Regions from separate parts of the Kineococcus halophytocola genome, predicted to be linked through region 2. Evidence: predicted binding sites of a transcription regulator. Region 2 holds the regulator's gene; the other holds the start of a gene.

The links. Region 2 encodes LexA, which represses DNA repair genes until DNA is damaged. Its sites were predicted from a motif close to TCGAACANNTGTTCGA; they were not measured.
Positions count from the first base shown of each region.
Region 1: the regulator LexA is predicted to act here: its motif matches at 5,940-5,955, upstream of AB2L27_RS04695 (DUF6504 family protein).

Region 1 is NZ_JBGFTU010000004.1:122,040-132,779, forward strand. It holds gene AB2L27_RS04655 (phytoene desaturase family protein) at 1-84, opposite strand, end outside; gene AB2L27_RS04660 (glycosyltransferase family 2 protein) at 81-1,184, opposite strand; gene AB2L27_RS04665 (carotenoid biosynthesis protein) at 1,181-1,978, opposite strand; gene AB2L27_RS04670 (monooxygenase) at 2,042-2,734, opposite strand; gene AB2L27_RS04675 (alpha/beta fold hydrolase) at 2,744-3,559, opposite strand; gene AB2L27_RS04680 (aminoacyl-tRNA deacylase) at 3,570-4,076, opposite strand; gene AB2L27_RS04685 (PKD domain-containing protein) at 4,255-4,704, opposite strand; gene AB2L27_RS04690 (DUF6318 family protein) at 5,121-5,747, opposite strand; gene AB2L27_RS04695 (DUF6504 family protein) at 6,097-6,516, shown strand; gene AB2L27_RS04700 (SAV_6107 family HEPN domain-containing protein) at 6,582-7,019, shown strand; gene AB2L27_RS04705 (DNA polymerase III subunit alpha) at 7,102-10,740, shown strand, end outside.
Region 2 is NZ_JBGFTU010000003.1:79,121-89,860, forward strand. It holds gene AB2L27_RS03325 (hypothetical protein) at 1-1,700, shown strand, start outside; gene AB2L27_RS03330 (SDR family oxidoreductase) at 1,725-2,414, opposite strand; gene AB2L27_RS03335 (TraR/DksA family transcriptional regulator) at 2,503-2,853, opposite strand; gene AB2L27_RS03340 (pilus assembly protein CpaE) at 2,925-3,380, shown strand; gene AB2L27_RS03345 (proteasome assembly chaperone family protein) at 3,406-4,311, opposite strand; gene nrdR (transcriptional regulator NrdR) at 4,355-4,858, opposite strand; gene AB2L27_RS03355 (LysM peptidoglycan-binding domain-containing protein) at 4,962-5,393, opposite strand; gene lexA (transcriptional repressor LexA) at 5,683-6,426, shown strand; gene AB2L27_RS03365 (aspartate/glutamate racemase family protein) at 6,464-7,129, opposite strand; gene AB2L27_RS03370 (ATP-dependent DNA helicase) at 7,182-9,182, opposite strand; gene hflX (GTPase HflX) at 9,422-10,740, opposite strand, start outside.

The DNA.
Region 1 (10,740 bases), on a different contig from region 2:
CTCGACGGTGTGCCCCTGCGCGGCCAGGCGCGCCGCGACCGACAACCCGCCGAACCCGGCGCCGACGACGACCACTCGGCTCACAGCGACCGCCCCTTCCACACCAGGCCGCCGCGGCGCCGACGGCGCCAGGAGTCACCGAGCAACCCCAGCAGCAACGCCACCGAGACGGGGTGCCAGAACGCGTCGGGGACCGACCGCCCCCCGGTGCGCTCGGCCGCCGCGTACCGGCCCACCACCCCGGCGAGGTAGCCGACCGCGCCGACCGGGGAGCCGGTCAGGGCCGCGGCCGGCGGGACGAGGTACGTCACCGCGAGCCCGGCCCCCACCACCGCGGCCGCCGGTGCCGAGCCGAACGCGGACCACAACGACTTCACGTACCCCGCCCGCAGGTCACCCCAGCCGTCGTACATCCGGCACGTGGCCAGGGTCGTCCCGTCGGTGACCCCACCGCGCCCGCCGACGGCCTTGACCGCCCGCAGCAGCGCCAGGTCGTCGAGCACCTCGGCGCGCACGCCCCCGTGCCCGCCGGCCCGGTGGTAGGCCGCGGCGTCCACGACGAGGAACTGCCCGTTCGCCGCCGTCAGCGACGGCCGCGGGGAGACCTCCGCCGCCCGCAGGGGCAGCGTCGTCAACCACGACCACTGCAGCAGCGGCTGCACGAGGCGTTCGCTCCACGTCAACGCGAGCTGACGGGGGTAGGGGCACACCACGTCCAGCCCCGCGCGACGCAGCAGGTCCACCGCGGCGGCCACCGCGTGCGGGGCCAGGACGACGTCGGCGTCGACGAAGACGAGGACCCCACCGGTGGCCTGCCCGGCCGCCCGCTCGCACGCCGAGGTCTTGCCCAGCCACCCCGGCGGCGGCCCGGCGCTGCGCACCAGCCGCACCCGCGGGTCGGCCGCCGCGAACGCCTCGACCACCTCCGCCGTCCGGTCGGTGGAGGCGTCGTCGACGACGACGACCTCGTAGTCGGGGACCTGGACCTGGTCCAGCAGGGACGTCAGGCACGCCGGCAGGTCCACCTCCTCGTCGCGCGCGGGCACGAGCACGCTGACCCGCCCCGGCGCCGGCGGCGGGTCCAGCACCGGGACCCGCAGCCCCCGGGCGTTGAGCAGGGAGTGCACGGTCAGCGCCACGGCGCTCGCGGACCCGGCCCAGGTCAGGGCGCGCCAGACCCTCACGGGCGGGTGCCCCGCCCGGGCAGGACCGAGCGCAGGTACGGCAGGACGGTCAGACCCATGGCGACCCCGCCGTAGGCCGCGACCACCGGCCGCCGGAAGAACACGGCGTTGCCGAGCGTGGAACCCAGCCACGTCCAGCCCAGCAGGACGGCCGGGACCGTCTGCGGCGGGACCTCCCCGGTGCCGGGGGTGTCCCGGGTGGTGGCGTGCACGGCCCCGCAGATGGCCGCGGCCGTCAGCAGCCAGCCGGCGTAGTTGCTCAGCGGGATCCCGGGGACCCCCGGCAGGTGCGGTCGCGGCGTCTGGAACGCCCAGTGCCCGGCGGCGGTCATCTGCGGGTCCAGGAAGAGGTCCCAGGAGGCGAGGGTCCACGCCGCGGTGGCGACGGTGGCCACGTCCCGGGTGCCGGCGGGCAGGTCCCGCGCGAGGTGCCGGCCCAGCCGCACCGCGGGGTGGGCCAGCATCGTCCACGCCAGCGGCACCACGACGGGCACGTCGAGCACCTGCGGCCCCAGCGTCCCGGCGTAGCGGTACCGCCCGAACGGCCGGCCCGTGCGCGTCCCCACGGCCTCGGCGAGCAGCCCGAGCCCCCCGGCGACGGCGAGCGTCGTCGCGGCCGCGCGCGGCCCGCCCCGGCGCGCGGCGTCGGTCACCGACGCCGCGGCGAAGGTGACGACCGACCCGATCGTGGTCCGGCGCAGGCTCTCCCCGCGCAGCAGCGGGTGGGCGACCTGGGACAGCACGGCCCCGGCCGTGAAGGCGCCGCTGAGCGTCCGGGACCAGGAGGTGGGCACGTCGAGCACTCTAGGAGCGGGGTCGGACACGGGCTCTCCGGGGCCCGGGCGGCCCGGGCGGGGTCACGGGGTGCGGCCGTCGAGGGTGCCGCGGACCTCCAGCACCGCGAACCGGGCGAACAGCTCCTCGGCGTACCAGCCCTCGGTCGGCGTGCGCCGCATGACGTCGCGGTGGGCGGCCCGCCCGTGGGCGAACCCGCGCAGCGCGTCGGTGGAGTCCCACACCGAGAACGTCCCCTGGTAGCCCAGCGGCGCCTCCCCGATCCCGAACGCGCACCGCAGGCCGGGGACCGTGTGCAGCTCCCGGGCCACCGGCGGCACCGCCCGCCAGAACGAGGCCGCCCTCGCCGGTCGCAGCCGGGCCCGGGTGATGGAGGCGACGGGCCCGTCCTGCGGGGGGTGGGGGGCCGGGCCGAAGGGTTCGCGCCCGGACCACCGTCCCCGGCTGCCGGCCGGGGCGAGGCGGAACTGGGCGTGCTCACGCGCGATCCGGCCCCAGGCCCGTGCCGGGGCCGAGGTGTCGAAGCGGTCGGCGTCGGCGGCGCGGTCCCACGCCACCAGGGCCGCCCAGCGCAGCGGATCGGCGTCGCGGACGGTGAAGGTCGTGCCGTCCCCGGTGCCCAGGAGCTTGGCGAACCCCGCCCCGGGCAACCGCCGCAGCGCGCGGCGGTCGGCCGCCATCCGCCACACGGCGCGCGGAACATCGTGCGCTGCAACGGTCCAGACGTCCAGCGTCACGAGTTCGGGGGGTCTCACGCGGTGAGGCTATCCGCGGTCGGGTCCGTCCACCTGCTCGCGCACCACCCGGGCGCACTCGGCCGGGTGGTCCCACGTCGGGACGTGCCCGCAGTCCGGCCACTCGATCCACCGCGTGTGCGCGGGGGCGGCCTCGCGCCGGCAGAACGACGGGGGCAGCACGCGGTCGCGCCCGCCGGCCACCACGGTCACGGGGACGGTGACCTCGGACGCGCGGGTGAAGGCGGCCGCCGCGATGCCCGCGTCGGCGGCCACGTACCCGGGGGCGGTGGCGATGGCGCTGAGCGCGTCCCGGACCACCGCGACGGGCAGGCTGCGGGGCGCGGTGCTCGTGGCCCCCAGCGCGAGGGTGACACCGAGCCGGGTCGTGACCACCCGGGGTGGCAGCCGGCCGGCCCACCGGGCGAACTGCTGGCCGGTGGGCAGCAACGGGGGCCGGCGGCGGGGCGTGGTCCACAGGCCCGCCGGGGCGAACGCCGTGACGTCGGCCACGACACCGTCCCGGTCCCCGGCCGCGGCCTCCAGCGTCACCCACCCGCCCAGGGAGTGACCCACGAGGTGCACGCCCCCACCCTGCGCCGCGGCGAAGCGGCGCAGGCGCTCACCCAGCGCCCGCGGCGTCATCGAGGCCGGGGGGAGCGGCGGGGCCTGACCGTGCCCGGGCAGGTCGAGCAGCAGGAGACGGTGGTCGGCGGCCAGGTGGGGCACGAGCAGCGACCAGGCGGTCCCGGCGCCACCCAGCCCGTGCACGAGCACGAGCAGCGGGTCCGCGGGGTCGGCCGACCCGGCCCGCCGGACGGCGAACCCCTCGAGCAGTTCGGGCATCCCCGTCCCGTCACCCCAGTTCGACGGGGTGCCCGCCCGTCAGGCGCAGGAGCTCGTCGTAGCGGGTGCGGAAGACCGCGTGCGGGTGGCCCGCCGGCACCCAGACCTCGGGGTGGGGGGCCAAGGCGACGTCGACGAAGGTCGGCAGCGGGTCGGCCAGACCCAGCGGGGAGGCCGCGCCCAGGACCGAACCGGTGCGCCGCAGCACGTCCGCGTCGTCGCCGCGGAACAGCTCGGGTTCGCACAGCACGGCCGCCAGCGCCGGCGCGACCAGCGGGTGCGTCGCGGAGGAGATGACGAACAGGTGCCGGTCCTCGCGCGTGCGCAGCACCGCGGTGGCCGCCACCGCGGCCAAGGGGACCCCCAGGTGCCGGGCCAGCTCCGCCGGGCCCCGCAGGGTGGGAGGGACCTCCACGACCTCGCCGGCCGCGTCGAGGTCGAGCAGGGCCTCCGCCGTGCTCTCCACGGCGGGGACGTCCAGCACGGGGAGGTGGGTGCTCGCGGGCGTGGTCGCCACGGCACCACCCTCGGGGGGGTCCTGGCGCACCGTCCACCTCATGCACCCTCACCGTAGAACCGTTCTCGACCCCCGTCGCGCCGAACGGCCCGCCGGTGTGACGTTCCACCGTCGTGGTCCGCCGGGTCAGCCGTCCGGGTCAGCCGTCCGGGTCAGCCGTCCGGGTCAGCCGTCCGGGTCAGCCGTCCGGGACGGTCAGGACGTTGCGCCCGGCGAGGACGTGGACGCCGACCCCGGGGGAGACCGTGGTGGCCGTGCCCTCGATGGGCCGGTAGGGCAGCCCGGCGATCGTGTACTCCCCGGTCCACGTGGTCGTCAGGGTCACCGCCCGGTCCCCGGGGGTGGTGTAGGTGTGGGTGAGGGTCTGCTGCGGGTAGGGGCGGCCGGGGTCGCTCGTGGGCCCGAGGCGGGTGCCGTCGCCCAGGTCCCACGTCCAGCTCGACGGGGTGGCGCGGATGCGGACGGGGAAGCCGAGGACGGTGGTGTCGCGGACCACCGTCCCGCCCGTGGTGCGCAGGACGAGGGGGACGTTGAGCAGGGCCTGGCCGTCGCCCGGTTGCAGGTGCACGGGGCTGGCCGGCAGGCCCACCCGTCGCAGGTCCGCGACGGTCACGGCGGGCAGGGCCACGGGAGCGGCGTCCGCGGCCTCGGCCGTGCAGCGTGAGCCCTGGTTGATCCACCGGGGATCGGCACCGGTCTGGGTCCAGGTGGTGAGGAGCGCTTGGCCGGGTGGGCAGTTGCTGCGCGAGGCTCTGCAGTCGTTGTCGGTGAATCCTGCTTCCGGTCCGTTGCGGCTGCAGGCGGGGAGTCGGACGACGGTGGTGGGCGGGGATTCTTTTTGGCGCGAACCCTGCTGTGGTGTTGCGGCAGTGGGCTTCGTGGTTCTTCTTGCACCGATCGAAACCTTGTCGTCGGTGGCGATCGCAGACGAGTTTTGCGGGGGGTTCGCTGCTGTCGCGGGTCTTGTGTCGAGTGCTAGGACAAAAAGAAAAGTCAGCAAGGCCAGTGTGAAGACATGGACCCAGGGGCGGGTGAGGAACCAGGTCATTCGACCTCCAGTACCATCCAGTGTTCATCGCGCCAGGCGACTTCAATCCAAAATTCTGCGCCTGGGTCAGCTTCGTCGGAACTAATAAGCGACCCACTTCGGTCGAATGTGCTGTAGCCCGGTCGGTCAACTGTGACGGTGAGTCTCGCGTACCCGGATTCAGGGTCCCAGGCATCGACACTCGTACCGATGAACTGCAGCACGAACTCAGGGGTTGTGTAACCCCTCTTTTGGTACTCGTCGACAACGTCAGCGTAGAATTTGCACCCGGTGCACGAATCAATCGAAATCGAGTGCAGCGTCGAGGAGTCGCCGGTCGCTCGAGCATGGTTGAGGACACGAAGAAAATATGCTGCAAAGAGGCTGGCGCCGGTTTCATCGTGCACATCGATGAGTTCGTCTCGCGCGGGAGGTGGCGGCTGCGAAATGGTCGCCGCGGGGGTTCGGCTACTTGTCGCCTTGAGCGTTCCCGCATCGTGCTCGTGGCGGGTTCCCCCGGTGGCCGTCGCAGTGGCCGGGGCGGCGGGTTCCGGGGCCGGCGGGGTCGCGTTCGAACAGCTCGCGAGCAGACCCGCGAGGGCGAGTCCGGCGGCGGTCGCGACGAGGGGGCGGGCGGGGGTCACGCCTCGCACGGTCGCACGTCGGGGGAGGCGTGCGGAGCCGCTGGACGGGCTGCTGTGGACAGGTGCTGGGCCGTCCGGGTGACGCCTCGCGACTGCTGACCCTCCGTCGCTGGCGCTCGACTCTGCGTCGTGTGGACAACCCGGTTCGCCGTTGACGTGTCCTGAGGTCGGTGGTGTAGCTTCGAGATGTGTTCGAACCGGTGTTCGAACACGATGAGACCGCTCGAGGCGCGGTCCGGGGGGAGGGGAAGCCCCGCGGGCCGCGCCCCGAGTGCGTTCTCGCGGGCCGCTTCCCCCGGCTCGCCGCACCGCGCGCTCCGTCGCGGTGCCGGCTCGAGAGAGGGGAAGGGTGAGCGCGGTGCGACGGTTCTCCGACGAGGTGCACGTCCGCTACGACGACGCGGACGGGGGGCGGGCCCCGGTGCAGTTCATCTGGCGCGGACGGCTCTACGTGGTGCGCGAGGTGCTCTCCCGCTGGCGCGAGCGCAGCGCCTGGTGGGAGCACGCGGCCGTGGCCGCCGTCCACGGCGACGCCGCTGAGGAGGCCGGCCCCGGACCCGCCGGACGCCCAGCCCGCCGGGGCCTGACGGTCGGCGACCTCGAACGGGAGGTCTTCCGCGTCGAGGCCAGCGTCGGCCGGGTCGGCGGGGCCGGCGTCTACGACCTCGCGCGCGCCGTCACCCCGGGGACGGCGGCCGTGTCGGAGGTCGCTGGTACCTCTTCCCCCAGGACGTCGGAGGACTGGCAGCTGCTGCGCGTCAGCGACTGAGGCCGACGGCGACCACCGATCGACCCGACCTGCAGTCCAGACCGCACGACCTGAAGGAGAACGCGATGTCCACCACCGTCGCCGTCCCTGCGGGCGTCCCGCGCCCGCTGACGACGGCCGCCCTCGACCTCCTCGCCCGCTGCGAGGACGAGCTGGTCGCGGCGCTGCGCACCCAGGACGCGGCCGAGCGGTACGTCCACGCCCACCTGGCCGCGCTGCGGGCCGGGGCCGCGATCGTCGCCGTGCACGGCCGGCCCGCCCGCGGCCGGCGCAGCGGGGGCCCCCGCAGCGTCTGGGAGATGCTGCCCGCCCTCGACCCGGCCCTGCAGGAGTGGGCCGACCGGTTCGCCGCGACCGCCGCGGCCCGCTCGGCGGTCGAGGCCGGCCGCACCGGGGTCGTGGACGCCGCGGCCGCCGACGACCTGCTCGTCCACGCCGAGCGGTTCCACCGCGTCGTCGAGACCGCGCTCGGGCTCAGCGCCCTGCCACCGCTCGCCGGCTGACCCCGCCTGCGCGGGCCCCCGCGCAGGCCCAGAACCCCGCACCACCCGGTCTTCCCCACGGGCGCGTTCCGAAGGACGTCCCATGACCACCGCACCACCCGCAGCACCGTTCCCGCACCTGCACGTCGCCTCGGGGTACTCCCTGCGGTACGGCACCTGCACCCCCACCGCCCTCGTCGCCCGGGCCGCCGACCTCGGGATGCCGGTCCTGGCCCTGACCGACCGCGACGGCCTGTACGGCGCGGTGAAGTTCGTCCGCGCCTGCGGCGAGGCGGGGCTGGCCCCCGTCCTCGGGGTCGACCTCGCCACGCGCCCGACGGGGCTGGCGGGCGGTCTGCCCGCCTGGGCCGACCCCTCGGTCGCGGTGCGCCGCAGGGCCTCCCGCGCCCCGGCCCGCGGTGGTGCGGTGGTCGACCCGCGGCTCCCGCGCGTCACCGTCCTGGCCCTCGGCGCCGACGACGCCGGCGCCGGCCGGGGGTGGGCGGCGCTGTGCCGGCTGGTCAGCGCCACCCACCTGGGCGGGGTGCGGGGCACCCCCGTCAGCAGTCCCGACCTCGTCGGCGCCCACGCCGCCGGCGCCGAGGGCCGGCCCGCGCTGGCGGTCCTGCTGGGGCCGGGGTCCGAGCTCGGCCGGGCCCTGCTGGCCCGCCGCGACGACCTCGCCCACGCGGTCCTGCGCCGCTGGCGCGCGGTGCTGCCGCCCGGCTCCCCGCACGTGGAGGTGGTCTGCCACCACGCCCCGCCGGGAACGGCCGGCAGCGTCGAGCACGCCGCCCGGATGCTCTCCTTCGCCCGTGCCGCCGGGGTCCCGGCCGTCCTGACGGCCGCCGCCCGGTCCGCCGGGCCCGAGGGCGCTCCGACGGCCGACCTGCTCGACGCCGTCCGCCGCCTGGTGCCGCTGGACACCCGGCACACCGACCGACTCAGCGGGCAGGGCCACCTCCTGCCCACCGCCGACATGGTCCGCACCGCGGCCGACGTCGCCCACGCCGCCGGCGACCCCTCAGCGGCCGCCGACCTGCTCGCCGCGACCACCGCCCTGGCCCACCGGGCCGTGCAGGACCCGGCGGCCGACCTCGGCATCGGCAGGCACCACCTGCCCGACCCCGAGGCGCTCGGGTTGACCCGCGACACCGACCAGGACGCGGTCCTGCGCGCACGCTGCGAGGCGGGGATCGCCCGCCGCTACCCGGGGGCCGCCCGCACGCTGGAGGCGAAGGTCCGGCGCCGCCTCGACGACGAGCTCGACACCATCACCACGGTCGGGTTCGCCGGCTACTTCCTCACCGTCGCCGACGTCTGCGACCTCACCCGGGCGATGGACGTGCGGGTCGCCGCCCGCGGCTCGGGGGCCGGCAGCCTGGTCAACCACCTGCTGGGCATCTCCGACGTCGAACCCCTCGGGCACCGGCTGCTCATGGAACGGTTCCTCAACCCGCGGCGCGCCCAGCTGCCCGACATCGACCTCGACGTCGAGTCCGCCCGCCGCGAGGACGTCTACGCGGCCGTCCTCGACCGGTTCGGCGGCGACCGCGTCACGTGCGTGTCGATGATGGACACCTACCGGGTCCGGCACGCCGTGCGGGACGTCGGGGCGGCGCTGGGCCTGCCCCCGGTGGAGGTGGACGCCATCGCCACCGCGTTCCCGCACCTGCGGGCCCGCGACGCCCGCAGCGCCGTCGCCGACCTGCCCGAGCTGCGGCGCAGCGGGCTGGGCGAGGAACGTCTCGACGTGTTCTTCGACCTCGTCGAACGCCTCGACGGCCTCCCGCGCCACATCGCCCTGCACCCCTGCGGCGTCGTGCTGTCCAACCCGGCGCTGCTGGACCGGACCCCGGTGGAGGCCAGCTGGAAGGGCTTCCCCGTGAGCCAGTTCGACAAGGACGACGTGGAGGACATGGGGCTGCTCAAGCTCGACGTCCTCGGCATCCGGATGCAGTCCGCGATGGCCCACGCGGTGCGGGAGATCGCCCGCGTCGAGGACGTCGTCGTCGACCTCGACGACCGGTCCCAGGTCCCGCTCGACGACCCGGCGACCTACGCGCTGATCCGCTCCACCCGCACCCTCGGCTGCTTCCAGATCGAGTCACCGGGCCAGCGCGAGCTCGTCGGCAAGTTCGGGCCCCGGACCTTCGACGACATCATCGTCGACATCTCCCTGTTCCGGCCCGGGCCGGTGAAGTCGGACATGGTCACGCCCTTCCTCCAGGCCCGACAGGGCTGGACCGAGCCGCAGTACCTCGACGAACGGCTCAGGCACGTCCTCGAACCCACCTGCGGGGTCGTGGTGTTCCACGAGCAGGTCATCGAGCTGATCCAGGCCACGACCGGCCACGACCTCGCCCTGGCCGACGAGTACCGGCGTCACCTCGGCACCCGGCGCGGGCAGGAGGAGATGGAACCGCAGTTCCGCCGCCGCGCCCTCGAGCGCGGCTACCCCGCCGCGACGGTGGACCGGATCTGGGACGTCCTCACGGCGTTCGCCTCCTTCGGCTTCTGCAAGGCGCACGCCGCCGCCTTCGCCCTGCCGACCTACCAGTCGGCCTGGCTCAAGACCCACCACCCGGCGGCGTTTCTGGCCGGGGTCCTGACCCACGACCCCGGCATGTACCCCAAGCGGCTGATCCTCGACGACGCCCGCAACCTCGGGATCACCGTGCTCGGCCTGGACGTCAACGACTCCGGGGACACCTACCGGGTGGAGCGGGTCGACCCGCCCGACCCGCACGTCACCGGGCACGCGACCGGGGGCGCCGGGACCTGCGACCCCTGGCTCGGCGGCCGGGGCGTGCGCAACCCCGACGGGCTCGGCGCCGGGGTCGCCGACGGCACCGGGTTCGGCATCCGCCTCTCGCTCACCGACGTCAAGGGGATCTCCACGGCCGAGGTGGCACGCATCGTCGCCGGTCAGCCCTACCGGTCGCTGGCCGACCTGTGGCAGCGGGCCCGACCGTCCCGACCGGTCGCCGAACGCCTCGTCCTGGCCGGTGGGCTGGACTCCCTGCACGGGATGCGCCCGGTCGGCCGGGCCGGGCACGCCGCGGTGCGGCGCGGCCGGACCACCCGGCGCGACCTGCTGCTGCAGGTCGCCGAGCTGGACCGCTGGAGCCGGTCCGCCGGTGCCCCGCCCGCCCGCGTGAGCCCCCGGCAGGTCGGCGGGAGGCCGGAGGGGAGGCCGGAGGGCCGGGACCTCGACGTCCGGGCGGCCGCGGCCGCCCAGTCGCGGGCCGCGCGGCCCGTCGCCGGCTCCGCCGGCACGGTGCAGCTGGCCCTCGACCTCGGCGACGCCCTCGAGGAGGTCACGCTCAGCGGGCTGCCCGAGATGACCGGGCCCGAGCGGGTCCGCGCCGAGCTGGACGTGCTCGGGCTGGACGCCAGCGCCCACGTCGTCGACTTCTACACCCCGCTGCTGCGGGCGCTGCGGGTCACCCCCGCCCGGGACCTGCGTTCCCGGCGCAGCCGCGCCGAGCTCCTCGTCGCCGGGGTGAAGGTCGCGACCCAGACCCCGCCGGTCCGCTCCGGGCGCCGGGTCGTCTTCCTCACCCTCGACGACACCACCGGGCCGCTGGACGCCACCTTCTTCGAGGACGTCCAGGGGCCCTACGCCGCGACGGTGTTCCGCTCCTGGCTCCTGCTGGTGCGGGGCGTCCTGCGCCGGACCGGCCCGCGCGGGGTGTCGCTGCGGGCCACCGGCGCCTGGGAACTGCCCGCGCTGTGGGAC
Region 2 (10,740 bases):
CCGTCCCGCGCCCGGTCGCACCCACCACCCCGCACGGGCCCGGACCGGACGCACCGGTGCTCGCGCGAGCCGGCCGGCTCGACGTTGCCCGCACCCCCGCCGACCGCCGGACCCCCCGGCACCGCACCCCCCGGCACCGGGCCCGGCTCACCCCGCGCCGGCCCACCTCCCCCGGCGCGGGTCCGGTGCTGCCGGTCCTGGCCGCCGCCGGCACCCTCGCGCCCCTGCTCGGCGTCCCCCTCCCCGCCCCGGTGGCCGCGCTCGTCCTCGGCGCCGCGGTCGTCACCCTCGGGTCACCCCTGCTGCACCTGAGCGGGGTCGCGCTCCCCGACCCCCTGGTCCGGGTGGTCGTCGCCGCGGCCACCGGTCTGGTCCTCGTGACGGGCCTGTTCCGCCTCGCCGAGGTCACCGGCGCGCGCCCCGACGGACCCGCCGTCGCCGCTGCGGGTCTGGTGCTGCTCGTCGTGGCCGGGATCGCCCGTCACACCCTGGCCCGGCGCACCCCGGCCCGGCACACCGGTGGCCGGGCGGGGCCGTCGTGGCGGGGACGGCTCCCGCTGCTGGGGCTGCTCGTGCTGCCGGGGCTGGCCTGGCTCGACGCGCTGGGCCGGGTCGAGTCCCCCGGGTGGCTGCGGGGGGCCGTGCTCGTGGGCGCCGTCGTCGTGCTGGGGCGGCTGACGCTGCGCCGGGGCGGGCGCCGGGACCGGGTGGGCACCGCCGCCGCCGTCCACGCGGTCGCCGTCGCCGTGCTCACCCCGTGGGCCGGGGTGGGCGGGCCGGACGGGACGGTGGCGGCGGGTCCGTGGACCTCCGGCCTGGACCGGGCGTGGTCGCTGTCGCCCGCGACGGTGGAGGAGGTCGTGCTGCCGGCCGTCACCGCCCTCGTCGTCCCGGGGACGTGGCTCATCGCCGAACGGGTCGTGGGGCGCCGTCGCGCCGTCGTCGTGGCCGTCCTCGCCCTGGCCGCTCTCACCCTCGCGCCCGGCGGGCCGGGTGACCTGGCCCTCACCGCGGCCGTGCTCCTGGTCGCCACCGGTTCGGTGCCCCGCGGCCGCGACCACGCCCTGCGCGGCCGGCGCGGGCTCGTGCTGGCGCTGGGGACCGGTGCCCTGGTCGTGGCCCCCAGCGCCGGCGTCTTCGCCGCGCAGGCCTGCCTGGCCGCGCTGGGCGTGCTCCTGCTGCGGCCCCGCGTCCCCCGGGAGGCGGTGGTCCTCACCCTCCCGCTGGCCCTGGGGTTCGCCGCGGCCCTGTGGGCGGCGACCGCCCTGGGACGGGGACCCACCCCGCCGGTGGGCCCGGCGGCGGCCACGGCGGTCCTGCTCCTCGCGCTGGGCGCCACCGGTCTGCTGACGGTGCTGCGGGCCCGGGTGCGGCGGACACCGCAGGACGTCGAGGTCCTCGCCCTGGCCGGTGCCGGGCTGCTGGTCCACGTCGCGGTGACCCTCGGGGCCGGGCGGGTCGGGAGCCCGGTCCTCTCCGTCCTGCTGCTGACGGTGCCGGCCGTGCTCGGCCTGGCCGCCGGCTGGGGTCTGCTGGCCACGGCCCTGGGCGTGGTCCTGGACCGGGTGCCCGGCCGCTGGCTGCGCGCGGATACGCGGGCCACCGGCGCTCACCGCGCGAGGCCCGGGTGGACCCTGCGGACCGCGCTCGTGGCGCTCGCCGTGTTCGCCGTGGTCCACGCCCGACGCGTGCTGGGCTGACCCCCGCAGGACACCGGGGACCCGTCAGGCGGAGGCGACGGCCTCCTCGAGGCCGACCTCACCGGAGGCCAGCCCCAGGACCGGCGCCGGGGGCGCACCGGAGACGAGCCGGTCCACCAGCGCCAGGACCACGGCCGCGACGTCGGCCCGCGGGACGCTGCCGCCGTCGACGTCGGGGTCCAGCCGCACCCGGCCGGTGCCGGGCTCGTCGAGCAGGCCGGCCGGTCGCAGCACGCTGACCCGCAGGCCCCGGCGGGCCAGCAGGTCCTCCTCGGCGGCCAGCTTGGCGCGCAGGTAGGCCAGGAAGACCTCCTCGACCCCCTCGGGGCTCGCCCCGTCGCGGACCCGGTCCACCCCGATCGAGGACACGAGCAGGTAGGACTCGACCCCGGCCCGCTCGGCGGCGTCCGCCAGCAGCACCGCGGCCCCGCGGTCGACCGTGTCCTTGCGCTCGGGACCGCTGCCCGGGCCCGCCCCGGCGGCGAAGACGACGGCGTCGGCCCCGGTCAGGTCGGCGGCGAGCTGCTCGGCCCCGTCCGGCGCCGTGGCCAGCGACTCCAGGTCGCGCACGACGGCGGTGACGCCGATCGCGGCCAGGTCGGCGACGTGGTCGGGGTTGCGGACCAGGCCCACCACCTCGTCCCCGCGGTCGGCGGCCAGCCGTCCCAGCAGCTGGGCGATCTTCCCGTGTCCTCCGGCGATGACGATGCGCACGACGTGCACGGTAGGAGGCCCGGGCCCACCCCGCACGCCCGCGGGTCCCGCGGGCGGCGGCACCGCCCCCGGGACCTGCGGGGTCGGCTCAGAGCTGCTCGCCGGTCAGCGTCGCCGCGTCCGGCAGCGCCTCCAGCCGCTCCGGCGGGATGGGCTTGCCGGAGACCACCGAGACGCCGTAGGTGCCGTCCTCGATCCGCTGGAGCGCGTCCTGCACGCTGCCCAGCCGACGGCGCGCGCCCTCCAGCAGGCCCTCGTTCTCGGCGGCCTGCTGCTCGTGGGCGCCCATGTCCCCGGCGTCCTGGCCGCCCTCGGCGGCGTCCGGCGTGCTGCCGGACTCCAGCCGGGCGACGAGGTCGTCGATCGTGGTCCGCAGGTCGTGCTGCATGGTGAGGAGCCGCTCGCGGGCGGCGTCGAGGTCGAGAGAGCTGGCGTCCATGGTGGACGTTCCTACCGTGCCGGGGCCGTTCCGGCACGACGAGCCGGGTGCGGCGGGTCCATGCTGAGGAGGTGATCTCCCTCGACCTCGCCCTGCGCCTCAAGGACGCCGGCCTGGCGTGGCACCCCCGTTCCGGGGACCGCTTCGTCATCCCCCACCGCGACATGGACGCCGACGTCTTCACGCTCTCGGACATGACGGTCGAGGTGCACGACCACCCCACCGGACGGGTCATCGGCTTCAACGGGACCACCGAGTGGGCCCTGGACTCCGTCGACCAGCCGGAGGCGTGCTGGCTGCCCGCCGAGCACCAGCTCCGCGAACTGCTGGGGGACCGCTTCACCCGCCTGGAACGGCGCGAGGACGCCGACGGCGCGCTGCACCGGGTGCTGCTGCTGGACGGGGACGGCGCGGACGCCTTCGAGGCCCGGGACGCCGCCGACGCCTACGGCCGGGCCCTGCTGCACCACCTCTCCGGCGCCACCGGCGGCAGCGTCGGCACGGGCGGGGCGACCGTCCGGTCCTGAGACCGGCCCCGCGCCCGGCCCGGGCTCACTGCGGGCCGGGGTCCTCCTCGCGCTTGGCCAGGAACTGCTCGAACTGCTCGGCGATCTCGTCGCCGGTGGGCAGGTAGGCGCTGGCCGCGCCCGTGCCGCGGCCCTCGTCGCCGGAGGCGTCGTACTGCTCCTCCAGGGCCGTGACCACCGCGGCCGCCTCGGGGGACTCGGTCACCTGGCGGTCCACCTCCACGCGGGTGGTGGCGGCGGCCTCCTGCAGCGCCTGGACGTCCACGGCCACCCCCGTCGCCCCCGAGAGGGTCCGCACCAGCACGGCCGCGGCGTCCGGGTAGTCGCTGCCGGCGAGGTAGTGCGGGACGTGCGCCAGCACCGAGAGCACGTCCCGCCCGGCCTGGGAGCCGCGCAGGTGCAGCAGCGCCGAGGCGTGCCCGGGGACCTGGGCCTGCAGGTCCCACGTCCGGTAGCCCTCCAGCAGTTCCGGGCGGCTCGCGGCGGCGGTGACCCCGGAGGGGCGGGTGTGCGGGACCGCGGTGGGGGCCGCGGACACCACGGTCACCAGACCGACGCCGAGCTCGTCGACGATGCGCCACACCGCCGCGCAGAAGCGTTCCCACTGCACGTCCGGCTCGGGACCGGACAGCAGGAGCAGCGAGGACCCCTCCTCGTCGAACACCCGCAGCAGGCGCAGGCGGGGTTCCTCGACCTCGAGCCAGTCCTGCCCGCCGAAGGTCATCGTGGGGCGGCGGGCCCGGTAGTCGTGGAGCTGGTCGACGTCGAAGGTGGCGACCACCTCGTGCCGGCACACGTCCAGCAGGTGCTCCACGGTCTGCCGCACCGCGGCACCGGCGTCGACGAAACCCGACAGGGCGACGACCAGCGGGGGTTCGGTGAGGGCGGGGCGTTCGCCCTCGTAGGAGTAGAGGGAGCCCGGATCCAGCATCCCTCCATCATCCCCGGGCCCGCGGCGGGCCCGGCGGGCAGGGTCAGCCGCCGGTGGGGACCGGCCGTCCCTGGTCCGCGGCGACGACGCCGAGACCGGCCTCGCGCTCGGCCCGCAGGCGGTCGATGGCCTTCTCGAAGTCGGCCAGGGAGTCGAAGGCCTGGTAGACGGAGGCGAAGCGCAGGTAGGCCACCTCGTCCAGCTCCTGCAGGAACGGCAGGGTGGCCAGGCCGACCTGGTGGGCGTCGATCTCCGCAGCGCCCTGGGCCCGCACGGCCTCCTCGACGCGGTGGGCCAGCAGCGCGATGTCGTCCTCGCTCACGGGCCGGCCCTGGCAGGCCTTGCGCACACCGGAGGCGATCTTGGCGCGGCTGAAGGGTTCGGGGGCACCGGAGCGCTTGAGCACGGTCAGGCTCGCCGTCTCGACGGTGGTGAACCGCTTGGAGCAGTTCGGGCACTGGCGCCGGCGGCGGATCGAGGTGCCGTCGTCGGTGGTGCGGGAGTCCACGACGCGCGAGTCCTCGTGCCGGCAGAACGGGCAGTGCACCGAGACTTCCTCCCCCGCGACCGGTCGAGTCATGTGGCCCAGCCTCGACCGTACGTCGCGACGGGTGTCCGCAGCAACACGGCCCCGCGGGTGGGCGCCACGGTCAGGGCCGGCCGGGCCGGCCGGGCATCGTGAGGCGCTGACCGGCCTGCAGGGTCATGGACGGCAGGCCGTTGAGCTCGACGATGTCGCCGGCGACCTCGCGCCAGTCCTCCTGCGGCGCCCACTGCGCGGCGATGGCCGACAGCGTCTGGCCCGGCGCGACCGTGAGGACGATGGGCGCCGGCGCCCGGTCGGCCCCGGCCGAGGCGCCGGTGAAGGTCCCCGTGACCGCGACCACCGCCCCGGTCAGGGCCGTGGCGGCGGTGCAGGTGATGAGCAGGCGACCCCGGCGGGTCAGGCGCAGGGGGCGAGGGGCCGGGCGCTGCGCGGCGGGACGGGTGCACCGCCGGGCCCGCCGCGCGCAGCGGCGGGCGGGGGACGGGGTGAGGGGGGACGGGACGAGGGTGGACGGGGCGAGGGCGGTGGTGCTCACGGACGTGGACCTCCATCTCGGTGGCGCCGCGGATCGAACGGGTGTTCGACCGGGCGGGGTCTGTTCTACCACCGTTCGAACAGCGGGTCGCAACCCCCGCGGTGCGGGGTGACGGGGACGGACGGTGCCACCGGCCACCGACACACGCCGCCACCTGCGACGACGCACCCCGGGCCCGCCGAGGACACGCCGGTTCGAACACCTGTTTGATCGATCCGGGTGCACTGGCTACCGTGGCCGCCACCGGAGGACTTCCCCGATCCGGGTGAACGGCAGACAGGAGAAGGACGTGGCCGACGCGCTGGACGGAACGACGGACGCAGCGAGCGAGGACCCCGGCACCCTCGGGACGGTCCACGAGTTCCCCGACGCCCCCGTGGTCCGCGACGGGCTCACCGCGCGTCAGCGCCGCGTGCTGCACGCCATCAAGGACTGCGTCGACCAGCGCGGCTACCCGCCGAGCATGCGTGAGATCGGCCAGGCCGTCGGCCTGACGAGCCCGAGCAGCGTGGCGCACCAGGTGAAGACGCTGGAGAAGATGGGGTACCTGCGCAAGGACCCGCGCCGGCCCCGCACCCTCGAGGTCGTCTCCCCCGCCCCGCAGTTCGGCTGGGGCCTCATCTCCGGTCTGGACGCGACGACCGGCGACGGCCGCCCCACCCCGGCCTACGTCCCGCTCGTCGGCCGCATCGCCGCCGGCGGGCCGATCCTGGCCGAGGAGCTCGTCGAGGAGGTCTTCCCGCTGCCCACCCAGCTCATCGGGACCGGGGAGCACTTCATGCTGCGGGTCGTGGGCGAGTCGATGATCGACGCCGCCATCTGCGACGGCGACTGGGTCGTGGTGCGCCAGCAGCCGACGGCCGAGAACGGGGACGTCGTGGCCGCCATGATCGACGGCGAGGCGACGGTGAAGGTGCTGCAGCGCAAGGACGGCCACGTCAAGCTGCTGCCCCGCAACCCGCTGTTCGACCCCATCGACGGCGACGAGGCCACGATCCTCGGCAAGGTCACCGCGGTCCTGCGCAGCCTCTGACCGCACGCACCCCCGGTGAGGGGTCGGCGCAGACGGGTCAGCGGACGGGCTGCACCAGCTCGACCGCGGCCTCGATCGCCAGCCGGGGCGAGGTGAGCACCGGCACGTGCAGGTCGCGCAGCAACGGCGCCGCGTCGACCATGCTCGCCTGGGCCAGCACGACGACGTCCACGGGCGGGTCCAGCGACAGCACCGCCCGGCGCACCGCCTCGGCCACCCCCGTGGTGTACGTCAGCAGGTCGCCGTCCTCGAAGGCCGCCCAGGTGTCGGTGCACCGGACCTCGACGAACTCCACCGCCCGCCCGGTGCTGTCGGCGCACTCGTGCAGCAGCGGCATCAGGGTGGCCGCGGCCTCGTCGAGGGAGGCCACCACCGCCACCCGCCGCCCGGCGAGCACGGCGGCCTCGGCCATCGGGCGGTCGACGCGCACGACCCGCAGCCCCATCCCGGCACCGACCTGCTTGGCCGTGGGGCCCAGGGTCGAGCAGGTGCAGACGACGACGTCGGCGCCCTCGGCCACGAGCCGGCGCAGCCGGTCCGCGAGCGCCGGGCGGACGCTGTCGGGTCCGCCCGTGCGGGCCGCGGTCAGCAGACCGGTGTCGACCAGGTGACGCCCGGCAACGGTGTCGTCGCGCTCGGTCAGGAGATCACTGAACGTGCGCACGTGCGCGTGCGCGGAGTGGAAGAAGCCGACGGTGGCCACGCACCGAGCATGCCACGACGTGCCCGCCCCGGCGCCAGAGAACGCGGGTCCCTCACCCGCTCAGCCTCCGCAGGGCGGCCAGGACGGTGTCCGTGGACGTCGTGGACCAGAAGTCGGGCAGGGACTCCCGCAGGAAGCCGCCGTAGCGGGCCGTGGCCAGCCGGGAGTCGAGCACCGCCACGACACCCTTGTCCCCCGCGGCCCGGATGAGCCGGCCCGCGCCCTGGGCGAGCCGCACGGCGGCGTGCGAGACCGAGACCGTGAGGAACCCGTTGCCCCCCGCGGCGTCCACGGCCCGCGACCGGGCCGACATCAGCGGGTCGTCCGGGCGCGGGAAGGGGATGCGGTCGACGACGACCAGGGAGCAGCTGTCCCCCGGCACGTCCACGCCCTGCCACAGCGACAGGGTGCCGAACAGGGACGTGGCGGGGTCCTCGGTGAAGTCCCGCACCAGCTTGGGCAGCCGGTCCTCCCCCTGGCACAGCACGGGCGTGCCGAGCCGCTCGCGCAGCGCCTGCGCGGCCTCCTCGGCGGCCCGGCGGGAGGAGAACAGCCCCAGGGTGCGCCCGCCGGCGGCCTCCACGAGCGCGGCCAGCTCGTCCAGGGCCGCCTCCCCGGCGCCCGCGCGCCCCGGCGGGGGCAGGTGGCGGGCGACGTAGAGGATCCCCTGCCGGGGGTAGTCGAAGGGGCTGCCCACGTCGAGACCGGTCCACCCGGTGGCCGAGCCCTTCTGCCCCCTGAGGCCGAAGGCGCCCGCGACGGGGTCGAAGGACCCCCCGAGGGTGAGGGTGGCCGACGTCGCGACCACGGTCCGCTCGGTGAACAGCCGCTCGCGCAGCAGGCCGGCGACGGACAGCGGGGCGATGTGCAGGGAGGGGGCGCGCGAGGCCGGGCCGTAGCCGGCGGTCACCCAGGCCACGTCGAAGCTGTCCCGGGCCCCCCGGCCCACGTCGGCGGCCAGCCGCTCGGCCACGGAGAAGACCTCCTGGACCGAGGCGCGCGCCAGGTGGCGGGCTCCGCGCGACTCCGGGTCCTCCTCCTTGCCGGCGCCCTCCGAGGCGTCCTTGAGGTCGGTCAGCCCCTGGCGGGCGGCGTCGCGGACGGCGACGACGGCCTCGGCCAGGGCGTCCGGCCACCGGTCCAGGCGCCCGGGCGGGGCCTGCTCGAGCGCGGCCTCCAGGGCCACGGAGGCGTCGTCCAGGGCCTCGGAGACGATCCCGGCGCTGCGCCGCAACCGGCGGGAGGCGGCGTGCAGGACCGCGGCGGACAGCTCGGCGGTCGCGACGGCCGTGACGCGGTCGGCGAGCTCGTGGGCCTCGTCGACGACGAGGACATCGTGCTCGGGCAGCAGCAGGCCGCTGTTCTCCATCGCGTCGATGGCGGTCATGGCGTGGTTGGTGACGACGACGTCGACCTGGCGGGCGCGGGCGCGCACCTGCTCGGAGAAGCACTCCGCGGCCACCGGGCAGCGCTGGGCGCCCAGGCACTCCCGGGCCGAGACCGAGACCTGCCGCCAGGCGCGGTCGCTGACGCCGGGGTCGAGGTCGTCGCGGTCGCCGGTGCTCGTCGTGGCCGCCCACTCGCGCAGCCGGACCACCTCGCGCCCGAGGCGGCCGGTGTCCCCCGCGCCCTCGCCGGTGGGCGCGGCGACGTCGAACAGCGCGCCCTCGTCGCTGGGGAACCCGCCGTCGAGCTTGTTGCGGCACAGGTAGTTGGCCCGGCCCTTGAGCAGTTCCCACGTCGGTTCGCGGTGCAGGGCCGGGGCGATGGCCTGGGCCAGCCGCGGCAGGTCCCGCTCGACGACCTGGGCCTGCAGGGCGAGCGTGGCCGTGGTGACCACGACGCGGCGGTCGGTGTGCACGGCGTGGGCGACGGCGGGCACGAGGTAGGCCATCGACTTGCCCGTCCCGGTGCCGGCCTGCACGAGCAGGTGCCGCCGGGCGCGGATCGCGTCGGTGACGGCCTGCGCCATCCGCACCTGACCCTCGCGCCGCTGCCCCCCGAGGACGGCGACGACCTGGTCCAGCAGCGCCGCGGCCTCGGGCCCGTCCACGTCCCCGAGCTGGTCCCCCGGCTGGTCCCCCGGCTGGTCCCCCGGCTGGTCCCCCGGCTGGTCCCCCGGCTGGTCCTGGACGTCGACGACGGGGGTGGGGGGTCCGGCTGTCGTGCTCACCGGGCCATCCTCCCCCGCGGCTCCGACACGGCCGACCACCCGTCCACAGCACGACGCCGCCCCCACCGCAGTGGGGACGGCGTCGACCGTGCGGGGGGACGGCGGTGCTCAGGCGGTGCTCAGGCGGTCCGGGTCATCCGGTACCGCTCCAGCTCGGCCGCCAGGCGCGGGCGGACGCGCGCCAGCAACCGGGTGCCGTCGGCGGTGTGCTCCTCGTCGAGGACCTGCCCGGTGGTGTGGACCCGGTGGACCAGGTCACCCCGGTCGTAGGGCACGCACACCTCCAGCTCGACGTCGGGCACGGGCAGCTGCTCGGCGATGCGCGCCAGCAGCTCCTCGATCCCGGCCCCGGTGCGCGCCGAGACCGCGACGGCGTTCTTCTCCCGGCGCAGCAGCCGGTCCAGGACCTCCGGGTCGGCCACGTCGGCCTTGTTGACGGCCACGAGCTCGGCGACGGGGCTCGCCCCGCGCTCGGCGTACAGATCCGCCAGCACACCGCGGACGGCCGCGAGCTGACCCTCGGGGTCGGGGTGGGACCCGTCGACCACGTGCAGGACCAGGTCGGACTCGGCGACCTCCTCCAGCGTGGAGCGGAACGCCTCGACGAGCTGGTGCGGCAGCGAGCGGACGAACCCGACGGTGTCGGCCAGCGTGTAGGGCCGTCCCTCAGGGGTCTGCGCGCGCCGGACCGTGGGGTCCAGCGTCGCGAACAGGGCGTTCTCGACGAGCACCCCGGCCCCGGTGAGGCGGTTGAGCAGCGAGCTCTTTCCGGCGTTGGTGTACCCGGCGATGGACACCGACGGCACGGCGCGGGCGTGCCGCAGCGAGCGCTTCTCGACGCGGGCGGTGCCCATGCCCTTGATCTCCCGGCGCAGCTTGGCCATCCGGCCGCGGATGCGGCGGCGGTCCAGCTCGATCTTCGTCTCACCGGGACCGCGCGAGCCGATCCCGGCACCGCCGGCGACCCGGCCACCGGCCTGGCGGGACATCGACTCACCCCACCCGCGCAGGCGCGGGAGCAGGTACTCCAGCTGGGCGAGCTCGACCTGGGCCTTGCCCTCCCGGCTCTTGGCGTGCTGGGCGAAGATGTCGAGGATGACGGCCGTCCGGTCGACGACCTTCACCTTGACGATGTCCTCCAGGCCGCGGCGCTGGGAGGCCGACAGCTCCCCGTCGCAGACCACGGTGTCGGCGCCCTCGGCGGCGACGAGCTCGGCGAGCGCCTCCGCCTTGCCGGAGCCGAGGTAGGTCGCGACATCGGGGGTGGATCGGCGCTGCAGGACACCGGCGAGGACGTCCGAGCCGGCCGTCGCGGCGAGGGCGGACAGCTCCTGGAGGGAGACCTCCGCCTCGGCCCGGTTGGAGTCGGCGCTGGACCACACCCCGGCCAGCACGACCCGTTCCAGCCGCAGCTGGCGGTACTCGACCTCGGTGACGT